Regions from separate parts of the Streptomyces sp. NPDC030143 genome, predicted to be linked through region 4. Evidence: riboswitches for the same ligand, from Rfam matches in the RefSeq annotation. Region 4 holds a riboswitch; each other region holds the start of a gene.
The links. A riboswitch is a leader RNA that binds a small molecule or an ion and turns the genes downstream of it on or off. The one in region 4 is predicted to bind cobalamin.

Region 1 (3,128 bases), on a different contig from region 4:
TTGAGGAGCACCGGGTTCATCAGCGCGGTCGGCTCGACCCGGCAGGCCTGTGCCTGCATGGCCTGCGCCCGCCCGATCTCGGCGCCCTCCCGCGTCACGAACGAGTTCAGCGACATGTTCTGCGCCTTGAACGGCGCGACCTTCACCCCCTGCCGCACCAGCCACCGGCAGATCCCGGCGGTGACGACGCTCTTGCCGGCGTCGGAGGTGGTGCCGGCCACGAGGAGACCCCCACCGGTCATCGCGTACGCCCCCTTGTCAGTAGCCGCCCGGCGACCGTCACGCCGAGCGCGAGCAGACCGACACGGCGGGAGAGCCGTGCGGCGCGTTCGATGTCGTGCGCGACGACGGGCCGCCCCGCCGCCCCGTTGAGCACCGGCCGGTGTTCGACCCGGCCGCCGTAGGAGAGCGTCCCGCCCAGCCGCACCCCGAGGGCGCCCGCGAAGGACGCCTCCACGGGACCGGCGTTGGGGCTGGGATGCCGGCGGGCATCGGCCCGCCACGCCCGCACGGCCCCCCGCGGATCGTCCCCGGCGACGGCCGCCAGGACGGCCGTCAGCCGCGCCCCCGGCCAGCCGGCGACGTCGTCGAGCCGGGCCGAGGCCCAGCCGTAGCGGCGATGGCGTGGCGACCGGTGCCCGACCATGGCGTCGAGGGTGTTCACGGCGCGGAAGCCGAGCAGCCCCGGCACCCCGGCGACGGCCCCCCACACCAGCGCCCCCACCACCGCGTCGGAGGTGTTCTCGGCGACGGACTCGACGACCGCGCGGGCGATCCCGTCGGCGTCCAGGGCCTGCGGGTCCCGCCCGCACAGGTGCGGCAGCCGGGCCCGCGCCGTCTCCACGTCGCCGGTCTCCAGCGCCCGTCCGATGGTCCGGGCCTCGCGCACCAGGGAACTCCCGCCGACGACGGCCCAGGTGGCGACTCCGGTCAGGGCGACGGAGGCGGTGGGGGAGGTACGCGCCGCGCGCGCGGCGACGGCACCCAGCGCGACGGCACCCCCGGCGCACACCGCGGTGTGCAGCGCGCCCCACCCCCGGTGGTCCCGCCACAGCACCCGTTCCACGGCGCCCGCGGCCCGCCCGAACGCGGCGACCGGATGCCCCCGGCGGGGATCGCCGAACAGCAGGTCGCCGAGGAGGCCGGCGGCGGCGCCGTACGCGAAGGCGCGATCGGCCCGCATCGGCTCAGCCGACCGCGGGGTGGCGGAGGGGAGTTGCGGCGCTTGACCTCGAACGGCAGCCGAGCATGGCGGTATGTCCTCACTCAGGGTGTCCACGCCCTGGTTCGACGAGACCGGCGGTGAGAGTTCCTGGCTCCCGGGGGGCAACCCCCGGTGACAGTGGCGGGACCGCGCCGGACTCGCACCGGCTTCCTCTCTTGCCGCCGTACATGGCCCCGGCAGTCCACCACGGCCCCGGAAGGGCCGTCAACTTGCCGTTGACCTGCGCGAGGAGAGTGTGCAGAACCCCACACGCGGGTGTAGGCCGGGCACGAAAAGGCGGGGTGGGGGACGGAGAACCGTCCCGCACCCCGCCCACGCAGGAGCGTCGTGCGTCAGGCGACGATCAGGGAGATCCCGTACGCCACCGCCGCCGCGCAGGCCGCGAAGCAGGCGTAGGCCGCGGTGACCGCGAGGGCCGCCGACTCGCCCTGGGCGGCGGCGCGCTCGCGGCGCGACAGGCCCGTGATGCCGAGGGTGAACAGGCCGACGAGGGCCACGGTGACCACGAGGCTGACGCCGAAGACGGAGCCGAGGGCAGCCCAGTCGATCTTCATGGTGATTCCTTCTTGAGCGGGTGCGGAACCGGGTGCGCGCAGTTCAGACGGTGGTGGTGGCGGCCGGCGGGGCCGGCTCGGCGGCCGTGGGGGCGGCGATCGTGGCCGTCAGGCCCGCCTCGGCCACCGGGCCCGCCGGGGGCGGCGTCACGGCGGCGATCGCCTGGGTCACCACGCCGGCCGGCTCGTCCGAGTCGTTGACGTTGGTGTGGTCGACGACCTCGCGACGGGAGATCTTCCAGATCGCGGCGCTGGAGCCGACGAGGAAGACCGCCACCAGGGCCGTGCCCCAGTCGCCGAAGCCGGTCACGTACTCGGCGAGCGCGCCCACCAGGGCCGCGGCCGGGAGGGTCAGACCCCAGGCGACGAACATCCGGGTGGCGGTGGACCAGCGGACGACACCGCCCTTGCGGCCCAGGCCCGCGCCCATCACCGCACCGGAGACCGAGTGGGTGGTGGAGAGGGAGAAGCCCAGGTGGGAGGAGGCCAGGATGACGGTGGCCGCGCTGGTCTGGGCGGCGAAGCCCTGCTGCGGCTGGAGGTCGGTCAGGCCCTTGCCCATGGTGCGGATGATGCGCCAGCCGCCGAGATAGGTGCCCAGCGCGATGGCGACGCCCGCGGAGAGGATGACCCACAGGGGCGGGTCGGAGTCGGGGGCGACGGCACCGCCGGCGACCAGGGCGAGGGTGATGATGCCCATCGTCTTCTGCGCGTCGTTGGTGCCGTGGGCCAGGGAGACCAGGCCGGCGGAGGCGATCTGGCCGGCGCGGTAGCCCTTCTCGGCGGCCTTGCCGTCGGCCTTCTTGCCGAGGGTGTACGTCAGCCGGCTCGCGAGCATCGCGGCGACGCCCGCGACCAGCGGTGCCGCGATCGCCGGGATCAGCACCTTGGTGACCAGCACGTCGCCGTGCACCGCGCCGACGCCCGCCGAGGCGATGGTGGCGCCGATCAGACCGCCCATGAGGGCGTGCGAGGAGCTGGAGGGGAGCCCGACCAGCCAGGTGAGCAGGTTCCAGAGGATCGCGCCGACCAGCGCCGCGAAGATGACCTCGGGACGGATACCGGTCTCGTCGACGAGACCCTTGGAGATCGTGTTGGCGACCTCCACGGAGAGGAAAGCACCCACAAGGTTGAGGACGGCGGACATGGCCACCGCGACCTTGGGCTTGAGTGCGCCGGTCGAAATGGTCGTGGCCATCGCGTTGGCGGTGTCGTGGAAACCGTTCGTGAAATCGAACGCGAGTGCGGTTACTACCACAATCGCGAGGATCAGCGAGAAGCTTTCCATTTACCCAGGCAATCGTTCGAGGTCGTTGGTCGGTTGACCGTAGGCAACCTGAGTGAACGGA
Region 2 (3,128 bases), on a different contig from region 4:
TCGACGAATGGGGCCTGGGCGGCCGGTCGTTCGGCACCTGGATCACCTGGTTCCTGCTCGGCGGCGACCTGTACACGGCGTACACCTTCGTCGCCGTACCGGCGGCCATCTACGCGGCGGGCGCGTCCGGCTTCTTCGCGGTGCCGTACACGATCCTCGTCTACCCGCTGATCTTCACGTTCCTGCCGCGTCTGTGGTCGGTCTCGCACAAGCACGGGTACGTGACGACCTCGGACTTCGTGCGCGGCCGGTTCGGGTCCAAGGGCCTGTCACTGGCGGTGGCGCTCACCGGAATCCTGGCGACCATGCCGTACATCGCGCTCCAGCTCGTCGGCATCCAGGCGGTGCTGGACGTGATGGGCGTCGGCGGCGGCGAGGACACCAACTGGTTCATCAAGGACCTGCCGCTGCTGATCGCCTTCGGCGTGCTCGCCGCGTACACCTACTCGTCGGGTCTGCGGGCTCCCGCGCTGATCGCGTTCGTGAAGGACACGCTGATCTACCTCGTCATCGCGGTCGCGATCATCTACATCCCGATCAAGCTGGGCGGCTTCGACGACATCTTCGCCAAGGCGGGCGAGAAGTACGCCGCGGCCGGCGCGGGCGGTCTGATCCCGGCCGAGGCGGGCCAGTGGACGTACGCCACCCTGGCCTTCGGTTCGGCGCTCGCGCTCTTCATGTACCCGCACTCGATCACGGCGACGCTGTCCTCCAAGAGCCGTGAGGTGATCCGCCGCAACACCACGATCCTGCCGCTGTACTCCCTGATGCTGGGCCTGCTCGCCCTGCTCGGCTTCATGGCGATCGCGGCGGGTGTGAAGGTGACCAACGGCCAGCTGGCCATCCCGCAGCTGTTCGAGAACATGTTCCCGGACTGGTTCGCGGGCGTCGCCTTCGCGGCGATCGGCATCGGCGCGCTCGTCCCCGCGGCCATCATGTCGATCGCGGCGGCGAACCTCTTCACCCGCAACGTCTACAAGGACTTCATCAAGCCGGACGCGACGCCCGAGCAGGAGACGAAGGTCTCCAAGCTGGTCTCGCTGCTGGTGAAGGTGGGCGCCCTGGCCTTCGTCCTGACCATGGACAAGACGGTCGCCATCAACTTCCAGCTCCTCGGCGGCATCTGGATCCTGCAGACCTTCCCGGCCCTGGTCGGCGGCCTGTTCACCCGCTGGTTCCACCGCTGGGCGCTGCTCGCCGGCTGGGCGGTCGGCATGGTCTACGGCACGGTCGCCGCGTACGGTGTCGCCTCCCCGACCCAGAAGCACTTCGGCGGCTCGTCGAAGGAGATCCCGGGCATCGGCGAGATCGGCTACATCGGTCTGACGGCGTTCGTGCTCAACCTGGTCGTCACCGTGGTCCTCACCTTCGCCTTCAGGGCCGCCGGCGCCCCCGACGGCATCGACGAGACCAGGCCGGAGGACTACACGGCCGACGCCGGCGACCCCGGCGTCGAGATCGAACTCCCGCCGGCCACGGCGGGCACGCCCACGCATTAGGGGTCCGTGCACCATGAGCGCCCGATCGGGCCGCGTGGTCCGGTGACGTGCACCGCCGCGTCGCCAGGCCGCGCGGCCCAGGGGGCACAGTGCACCGACCGATGGTCCCGTCACCCCGCAGCGGGCCGCCGGCAGCAGGACTGACGGCGGCCCGTTGTCGTGAACACTCACCCCATGGACATGCTCATCGCAGAAGCGGAGCCCGCCGAGTACGCCGCCCTCGGCGACCTCACTCTCCTCACCTACGAACTGACGCTCTGAAACCAGCGCGACACAACATCTGGGGGTGGCATCGCGCCCCGACACAAGATGTATGCTCATGCTCGCTGTCGCCGCAGGGGAATCCGGTGCGAATCCGGAACTGTCCCGCAACGGTGTACTTGCGTGTTTCCGCACGCCTGTTCAGTCCGAGGTCCTGCCGACAGCGCACCCGGCCGTCCGGTCCGGGTGCCCTGACGTCCGGGCCTCGCGGAATGGGCCGGTGGACGCGACGCCGCGTGCGCTCGTGTGCTGCCCCCCGCCCTTCGCAAGGCCCCGTGCCCAGCGAGGGAGAGCCCCCACGTGACCATCGCGCCAGCCGATCCGGCTTCCGTCACCGCGCCGGAGAACGACGGTCCCGGTGCCGCGCTGCTGCGGACCCTGACCGAGCTGACCGCCGACCTCCCCGACGCCGACCCCGGCCGGGTCGCCGCCGCCGCGCTGCGCGGCCGGTCCGCACGGGCGGACGAGACGGAGCTGCGCGAGCTGGCCACGGAGGCGGCCGCCGGCCTGATCTCGGAGGACCCCGCCTACTCGAAGCTGGCCGCCCGGCTGCTGACCGTCGGCATCCGCGCCGAGGCCGCCGCGCAAGGCGTCACCTCGTTCACCGAGTCGGTCGCCGTCGGCCACCGCGAGGGCCTCGTCGCCGACCGCACCGCCGCGTTCGTCCGGCTCCACGCGGCCCGTCTCGACGCGTTGGTCGACCCGGCGGCCGACGACCGCTTCGGCTACTTCGGCCTGCGCACACTCCACAGCCGCTACCTGCTGCGCCACCCCCTCACCCGCAAGGTGATCGAGACGCCCCAGCACTTCCTGCTGCGGGTGGCGAGCGGTCTGGCCGAGGACGACACGGCACGGTCGGTCGACGAGGTGTCCGCGCTCTACGGGCTCATGAGCCGGCTGGACTACCTCCCCTCCTCCCCCACGCTGTTCAACTCCGGCACCCGGCACCCGCAGATGTCGTCCTGCTACCTCCTCGACTCCCCGCTGGACGAACTGGACTCCATCTACGACCGCTACCACCAGGTGGCCCGCCTCTCCAAGCACGCCGGCGGCATCGGACTGTCGTACTCCCGCATCCGCTCCCGGGGGTCGCTGATCCGGGGCACCAACGGGCACTCCAACGGCATCGTGCCGTTCCTGAAGACCCTGGACGCCTCCGTGGCCGCCGTGAACCAGGGCGGCCGGCGCAAGGGCGCGGCGGCCGTCTACCTGGAGACCTGGCACTCCGACATCGAGGAGTTCCTGGAGCTGCGCGACAACACCGGTGAGGACGCCCGCCGCACGCACAACCTCAACCTCGCGCACTGGGTGCCGGACGAGTTCATGCGCCGAGTGAACGCCGACGAGCAGTGGTCGCTGTTCTCCCCG
Region 3 (3,128 bases), on a different contig from region 4:
GACGCACGGAGTCCAGCAGCAGGAAGCTCATGCGGTACGTCACCAGCGCCACGTCGACGACCGGCGCCGGCACGCCCGCCTTCACCAGTCGCGGCAGCAGGTCGGACATCGGCGTGGTGAACGCGAACAGCAGCACGCCGAGGGAGGCGGCCGAGGTGCGCAGCATCAGCTCCCCGGCCCGGGCGGACCCGCCGTCGGCCAGGGAGACGAAGCCGCCGGGCCCGCCCACCTGCACCAGCAGGGTCACCGCGCCCGTCGCACAGAAGCCCAGCGGCACCCGGTAGGCGCGCCACAGCCGCCCGGCCGGCACCCCCGCCGGGCCCAGCAGCACGGCGAGCGCCGTCACCAGTACCAGGGCCGCGCCCGGCCACGGCGGCAGCGAGATCGCGAGCACGGTGAGGCCCAGCCCGAGCACGGCCTTGTCCACGGGATGACGGTGGCGCCAGCGACTGCCGTGCGCCGCCGCGTCGATCGGCAGCACGAGCGCTCAGGTCCGTTCCGCCACGGACGCCCCGGCCTCGGGCTCCTTCGCCGCCGGGACGTCCTCGGCCGGCAACTCGGCCCGCGCGCGCTGTTCGCCCTGGCGCCGCCCGCGCCGCAGCCCGAAGTAGTAGGCGAGGACACCCGCGCCGAGGGCGGCCTGGACCGCGAACAGCGCCGACTCGATTTCGCCCGACGGGGGCTCGTACAGCGGTGAGAACCACGGCTCGTAGTCCGGCTCGAGCTCGGTGATCGCCGTCTGCGCCTCGCCGTCGGAGCCCGCGAAGGGCTCCTCCTTGTGGTCGCCCAGCCCGAGGGCCAGGGGCAGCACGGCGAGCGCCAGCACCGCGAGCAGCAGCAGGAGGTTGATCTTCGTGTTCCGCTTCACCGGGCCGCCGCCTCCGTTCCGGCCGGGGCCTGCCGGCCCGTCACGAGCACGCCCAGACGCGTCAGTTCGCCCTTGCTGGACTGCACCAGCAGACGCATCACCAGCACCGTGAGCAGGCCCTCGCTCACCGCGAGCGGGATCTGCGTGACGGCGAAGATGGACCCGAACTTGCCCAGGGCGCCCAGGAACCCGCTGCCCGGGTCGGGGAACGCGAGCGCCAACTGCACGCTGGTGACGCAGTACGTGGACAGGTCGGCGACGAACGCCCCGAAGAACACCGCGACCATCAGCGGCACGCCGTAGCGCCGCAGCAGCCGGTACATGCCGTAACCGGCCCACGGGCCGACGATCGCCATCGAGAAGACGTTCGCGCCGAGCGTGGTCAGGCCGCCGTGCGCGAGCAGCAGCGCCTGGAAGAGCAGGGTGATGGTGCCCAGCACCGCCATGATCGGCGGCCGGAACAGGATCGCGCCCAGGCCGGTGCCGGTGGGGTGCGAGCAACTGCCGGTGACGGAGGGCAGCTTCAGCGCGGACAGGACGAACGTGAAGGCCCCGGAGGCACCGAGGAGCAGCGTGCTCTCCGGGTGCTCCCGCACCTCACGTTGGAGCGAGCGGACTCCGTGGACGACGAACGGCGCCGACGCGACGCCCCAGGCGACCGCGTGCACCGGAGGCAGGAAACCCTCGGCAATGTGCATGGCTCAGCAGACCCTCTCCAGCACCTCGTGGATGGTTGACGCGCCTTGGCCGGTCTCCTGGCTGACGGGTACCACCGCCCGTACTCCGCCTTCCCGGGTCCGAGGACCCAGTGGCCGCCCGCGAGGGCCGGAGCCGGACTTCCCGATCACAGTGGCGAGGGCCGCACCGGCATCACACCGGATTTCCCGTTCACCAAGGCGTGGTGACAGTAGTGCCCGTACAGGGGTGGTGACAAGCGGCAACGGGGGCGCGCGGACGGTGTCCGGCGGCTCACACCCCGGCGCACACGTCGCCTCAGCGGGGTTCCGGGACGGCCGGGGAGAGGCCCGGCGCCCAGGCGAGGACGGTGACGGTGGTGCCCCGGCCGGCCTCGGTGTCGACGGCGAACTCGTTCACCAGTCTGCGGGCCCCGCTCAGGCCCATGCCGAGGCCCCCGCCGGTGGTGTAGCCGTCGGTCATCGCCAGGTCGAGGTCGCCGATTCCGGGGCCGGTGTCGGTGAAGGCAAGTCTCAGGCCGCGTCGGCCGTCGTCGTCCTGCGGAGCGATCTCGACGTACCCGCCGCCGCCGTGGACCAGGGTGTTGCGGGCCAGCTCGCTGGCCGCGGTGACCAGCTTGGTCTGCTGCACGAGACCGAAGCCGAGGCCCGCGGCGGCCTGCCGCACCCGATGGCGCACCCAGCCCAGATCCGCGTCCGAACCGATCGGCAGCGTGGCCGCGAGGACGTGTCCCGGGACCGGGGTCACGTGACCGCTTCCCGGCCCGCTGCGCGGGTGGCCGGGCCCGCCGGACGTCCGCTCCCGTGCGGGTGGGAGATGAGCGTTGTTCGTCGCGACACCTGCATCGTCTCCCTGCGCACGGAACCGTGCGGCTGCCGGGCGGCACGCCTCCGGCTGATCGTTGCCGTATGACAAACATTAGCGTCGGGGTGCGGTGCGAACAACAGCGGCCGTCCGGCGGGCCGGGGGCTTCGGATCAGCGTCCGCGCCAGTCCAGGCAGACCACCAGGGCGTCGTCGTCCGGGGAGGGCCGGCCACGGTGGACGGTGAGCTCGCGCAGGATGGCGCCCGGCACGTCGGCGGCCGGCAGCAGTCGGGTGGCGGCGATCGCCCGGGCCAGCGCGCCGTCCCCGAACGCCTCGCCGCCGGGGGAGGCCGCCTCGTGGACGCCGTCGCTGACGAAGACGAGGCGGTCGCCCGGCTCGACGCGGAACTCCTGCGTGACGTAGTCGGTCTCCTCGAACATGCCCAGCGGCAACTGGGCCTCGAAATGCACCCGTTCCACGGTCCTGTCGCGCAGCCGCAGCAACTGCGGGGACCCGGCGTCGACCGCCCGGACCAGGCCGGTGACGAGGTCGAAGTCGAGCATCAGCACCGACAGGAAGCACCGGCCCCGGTAGTGCGAGTAGACGGCCTGGTCGGCCAGGGCGGCCTGGTCGTCGAGGGGGATGCCGGCCCGGCGCGCGTTGCGCAGCGCGTTGACGGCCAGGTTCGTCAGCAGGGAGGCCTCGATGCCCTCCCCCATGCCGTTGGTGACGTACAGCATCAGACGGTCCGCCGTCGC
Region 4 (3,128 bases):
GACGTGACCGCGGTGTTCGCCGCCACGACGACATGGCCGTCGGCCCGATCCGCGCGCTGACCGACGCCGGCCCGAGGGTGCCGGACGACGTCAGCGTGGTGGGCTTCGACGACATCCCCTCGCCGCGTACGTCGCCCCGCCGTTGACCACGGTGCGCCAGCCGTTCGACACCGTGGCCCGCGCGGGACTGCGCCTGCCGGTGCAGGCCATCGAGCAGCCGGACGCGCAACCGCCGCCGGTCGACGACCCGCCGGTCGACCTCGCCGTCCGCGCCTCGACCGCGCCCCCGGCGGCCCGCAGGCCTCCGGGACGCGGGCGCCGCGCCGACGGCGAACGATGACGGCCGCACCGGACCGGACCCTGCGAGCGGATGAGCCGGACGAGGCCGGGAACCCCCGGGGTGTCGGCGAGGAGGGTGGATCACCCGTACCCACCTCGGGCGAACGAGCACTGGTGGCCGAGCGAGTGGAAGAAGGCCGACAGGTCGGACTTGACGTCGGGACCGGGGCGACGGCGGAAGAGGTAGCCGACCAGGCACCCCGTGTGGGCGACGAAGACGCCGTCGGCGCCGAACCGCTCCCGGTGGCCCAGCACCCGCTCGAACGTGGCCTTGGGCAGCACCTCCTGGGAGAGCGCGGCGCTGCTGGTCGCCGCCCGTGCCACGGCCGCCGGGTCGCCCGAGTCGAAGGCCTTCAGCAGATCGGTCAGGCACCGCTGGTACTCCTCCCCGCGCCGCCGGTAGTGCTCCAGCAGCGGAGCGGTGACGGCGGCGGTGTCCACCGTGCCCGGCTCGGTGACGAAGGCGGTGTGGAAGCCGATGTCGGTGCCGAGCCGGCGGACCACCCGGTGGCGGCCGCTGAGGTGCAGGGCGAACTCGTCGAGGAACACGCTGTCGGCCCGTTCGATCGCCGCCAGGACGCCGAGGACCACGTCCGCGTCGTACCGCAGGGCGAACAGCCGGAACAGACAGCGCAGGGTCGCCACGATGTCGGCTGTCGAACTGGCCATGCCCACGCCCACCTTCAGCTCGGAGTGGGTGCTCCAGCGGCCCGGCGGCAGGTCGAGTCCGAAGCGCTCCAGGAAGATCCGGGCGGCCTTCGCCGCCTTCTCCCCGAGCGGCAGCAGGTTCGGCGGCTCCGAGCCCGGGGTGAAGTGCACCCAGGCATGACGGTCCACGGGGAAGGACACCAGCGCGATGTCGGGATCGCCGCCCGCCCGCAGCGGGCCCTGGTACAGCTCGCCCAGGGTGCCGTGGCAGACACCGGAGACGGTACCGCTCGCCGGGGTGCGGGTCCCGCCCCGCTCCCCGGCGAGCGTGGCGGGAACCTGCGCGGGCACGATCACGTCCGACCTCCTGGTCACGAGCCCCGACAGGCACCGGAAAGGGGAGGGAGGTTTTCACGCGCACACCGTGCCGCCGTCCGTACCGCCGACCCGTCCACGAGGTTCCCTCTTGCGTCGCGGCCCCCGCAGTTCCGGTCGGACGGGGGCGTGAGCCGACTGCACGCCCGAGCATAGGCACCACCGTGCCCCGCGCCGCAGGGCGGGTGCCGCGTCCTTCCGACGGGTCGGCCGTCGACTCCGCGCGGGGTGCCACCCGGGGGTGGGGGCGAGCGGCGGATGGGGGATGATGGCCGACGACAGGGCGACGGCGGTCCGAGGAAGCCGGTGCGAATCCGGCGCGGTCCCGCCACTGTGATCGGCGAGCGGATCCCGACAGGCCACCGCCCCCGGACGGGGCGGGAAGGCCGGGACGAGCCTCGCCCCGAGAGCCAGGAGACTCACGTCGTCGCCTCCTCGACGGACACCGGGGCGGATCTCCCCGGAGAGGGGCGGGCCCGGTATGAACGGGACAACGGCCGACGGGGCGTTCGGCGACGGGGCGTCCGGCGACGAGGCGTCCGGCGACGAGGCGCCCGCGCGGGCGGCCGGGACGGCACCGTGCCGGGTCGTCGTGTGCCGGGACTGCTGCTGCGGCAGTCCCAAGGTGACCGGGGTCGATCACGCGGCGCAGACCGCCCGTCTGCGCGCGCAGGTGCCCGTGCGCATCTCCGCCTGCCTCGACGTGTGCGACCAGGCCAACGTCGTCGTGGTACAGCCCTCCGCCGCCGGCCGGGCCGCGGGGGCACGTCCCGTGTGGCTGGGACTCGTCAACGACCCCGACGCGACCGAGGACATCGCCGCCTGGGTGCGCGCGGGCGGCCCCGGCCTGGCCCCGCTGCCGGACATCCTCGAGCTGTACGTCTTCACCCCGCCAGGGCGCCGCACGGCCTCCTGAGGTCCGAGGCGCGCGGCGGTCCTCGGATCCGACGACCGCCGCCGGGAAGCGCGGGCTCTCCCGACGCGCGGGAGGCCCCTCGTCCGGAGGGCGAGCCCTACGCGAAGCCGCCGTTGCTCATCAGGAGCTGGCCGTTGACCCACTGGCCCTGCGGCGAGCAGAGGAAGTCGACGAGGTGGGCGGTGTCCTGCGGGGTGCCGAGCCGGTCGAGCGGGGTCCGGCCGATCACGGCGGCGCGCACCTCCTCGGTCATCCAACCGGTGTCCACCGGTCCCGGGTTGACGACGTTGGCGGTGACGCCGAGGTGGGCGAACTCGTGCGCGGCGGCCAGGGTGATGCGGTCCAGGGCGCCCTTGCTCGCACCGTAGGGAAGGTTGCCGACCGTGTGGTCGCTGGTGAGGGAGACGATCCGGCCGGTGCCCGGTGCGGCGGCGAACCGCCGGCCGAACTCGCGGATCAGCAGCCAGGTGGCGCGGGCGTTGACCGCGAAGTGCCGGTCGAAGCTCTCGACGGTGGTGTCGAGCAGACCGGAGTCGACCGACTCGCAGTGGCACATCACCAGGGCCGTGATGCCGCCCGACCTGTCCTCGACCTCGTCGAAGACCCGGGCCGGCCTCCGGGTCGGCGAGGTCCGCCTCGACGGCCGTGGTGGCGGCCCCGTGCCCGCCGAGGTCGTCGGCGATCGCCTCGGTCGCGCCGGGCTCGCCGCCCCACGGCATGCGCGCGTCGTAGGGGGTCCAGTAGGTGTAGGCGATGTCCCATCCGGAGGCGGACAGCCGGCGGGCGATGCCCGCGCCGATGCCGACGGTGCGCCCCACCCCGGTGACCAGGGCGACCGGACGCCCCGACG

Region 1: linked by a shared signal. The riboswitch ahead of ACZ4YY_RS00365 (cobalamin biosynthesis protein) and the one ahead of ACZ4YY_RS12605 ((2Fe-2S) ferredoxin domain-containing protein) in region 4 are both predicted to bind cobalamin.
Region 2: linked by a shared signal. The riboswitch ahead of ACZ4YY_RS32750 (ribonucleoside-diphosphate reductase subunit alpha) and the one ahead of ACZ4YY_RS12605 ((2Fe-2S) ferredoxin domain-containing protein) in region 4 are both predicted to bind cobalamin.
Region 3: linked by a shared signal. The riboswitch ahead of ACZ4YY_RS03285 (energy-coupling factor ABC transporter permease) and the one ahead of ACZ4YY_RS12605 ((2Fe-2S) ferredoxin domain-containing protein) in region 4 are both predicted to bind cobalamin.

The regions. Positions count from the first base shown of each region.
Region 1 is NZ_JBVIAY010000001.1:81,781-84,908, reverse strand. It holds gene ACZ4YY_RS00370 (cobyric acid synthase) at 1-242, opposite strand, end outside; gene ACZ4YY_RS00365 (cobalamin biosynthesis protein) at 239-1,183, opposite strand; cobalamin riboswitch at 1,288-1,426, opposite strand; gene ACZ4YY_RS00360 (hypothetical protein) at 1,558-1,779, opposite strand; gene ACZ4YY_RS00355 (inorganic phosphate transporter) at 1,823-3,067, opposite strand.
Region 2 is NZ_JBVIAY010000028.1:69,223-72,350, reverse strand. It holds gene mctP (monocarboxylate uptake permease MctP) at 1-1,499, shown strand, start outside; adenosylcobalamin-variant (AdoCbl-variant) riboswitch at 1,826-1,924, shown strand; gene ACZ4YY_RS32750 (ribonucleoside-diphosphate reductase subunit alpha) at 2,061-3,128, shown strand, end outside.
Region 3 is NZ_JBVIAY010000002.1:25,943-29,070, forward strand. It holds gene cbiQ (cobalt ECF transporter T component CbiQ) at 1-481, opposite strand, end outside; gene ACZ4YY_RS03280 (energy-coupling factor ABC transporter substrate-binding protein) at 488-868, opposite strand; gene ACZ4YY_RS03285 (energy-coupling factor ABC transporter permease) at 865-1,566, opposite strand; cobalamin riboswitch at 1,597-1,779, opposite strand; gene ACZ4YY_RS03290 (ATP-binding protein) at 1,862-2,311, opposite strand; gene ACZ4YY_RS03295 (PP2C family protein-serine/threonine phosphatase) at 2,541-3,128, opposite strand, start outside.
Region 4 is NZ_JBVIAY010000005.1:448,360-451,487, forward strand. It holds partial or broken gene ACZ4YY_RS12595 (LacI family DNA-binding transcriptional regulator) at 1-340, shown strand, start outside; gene ACZ4YY_RS12600 (GHMP family kinase ATP-binding protein) at 421-1,344, opposite strand; cobalamin riboswitch at 1,660-1,782, shown strand; gene ACZ4YY_RS12605 ((2Fe-2S) ferredoxin domain-containing protein) at 1,844-2,278, shown strand; partial or broken gene ACZ4YY_RS12610 (SDR family oxidoreductase) at 2,376-3,128, opposite strand, start outside.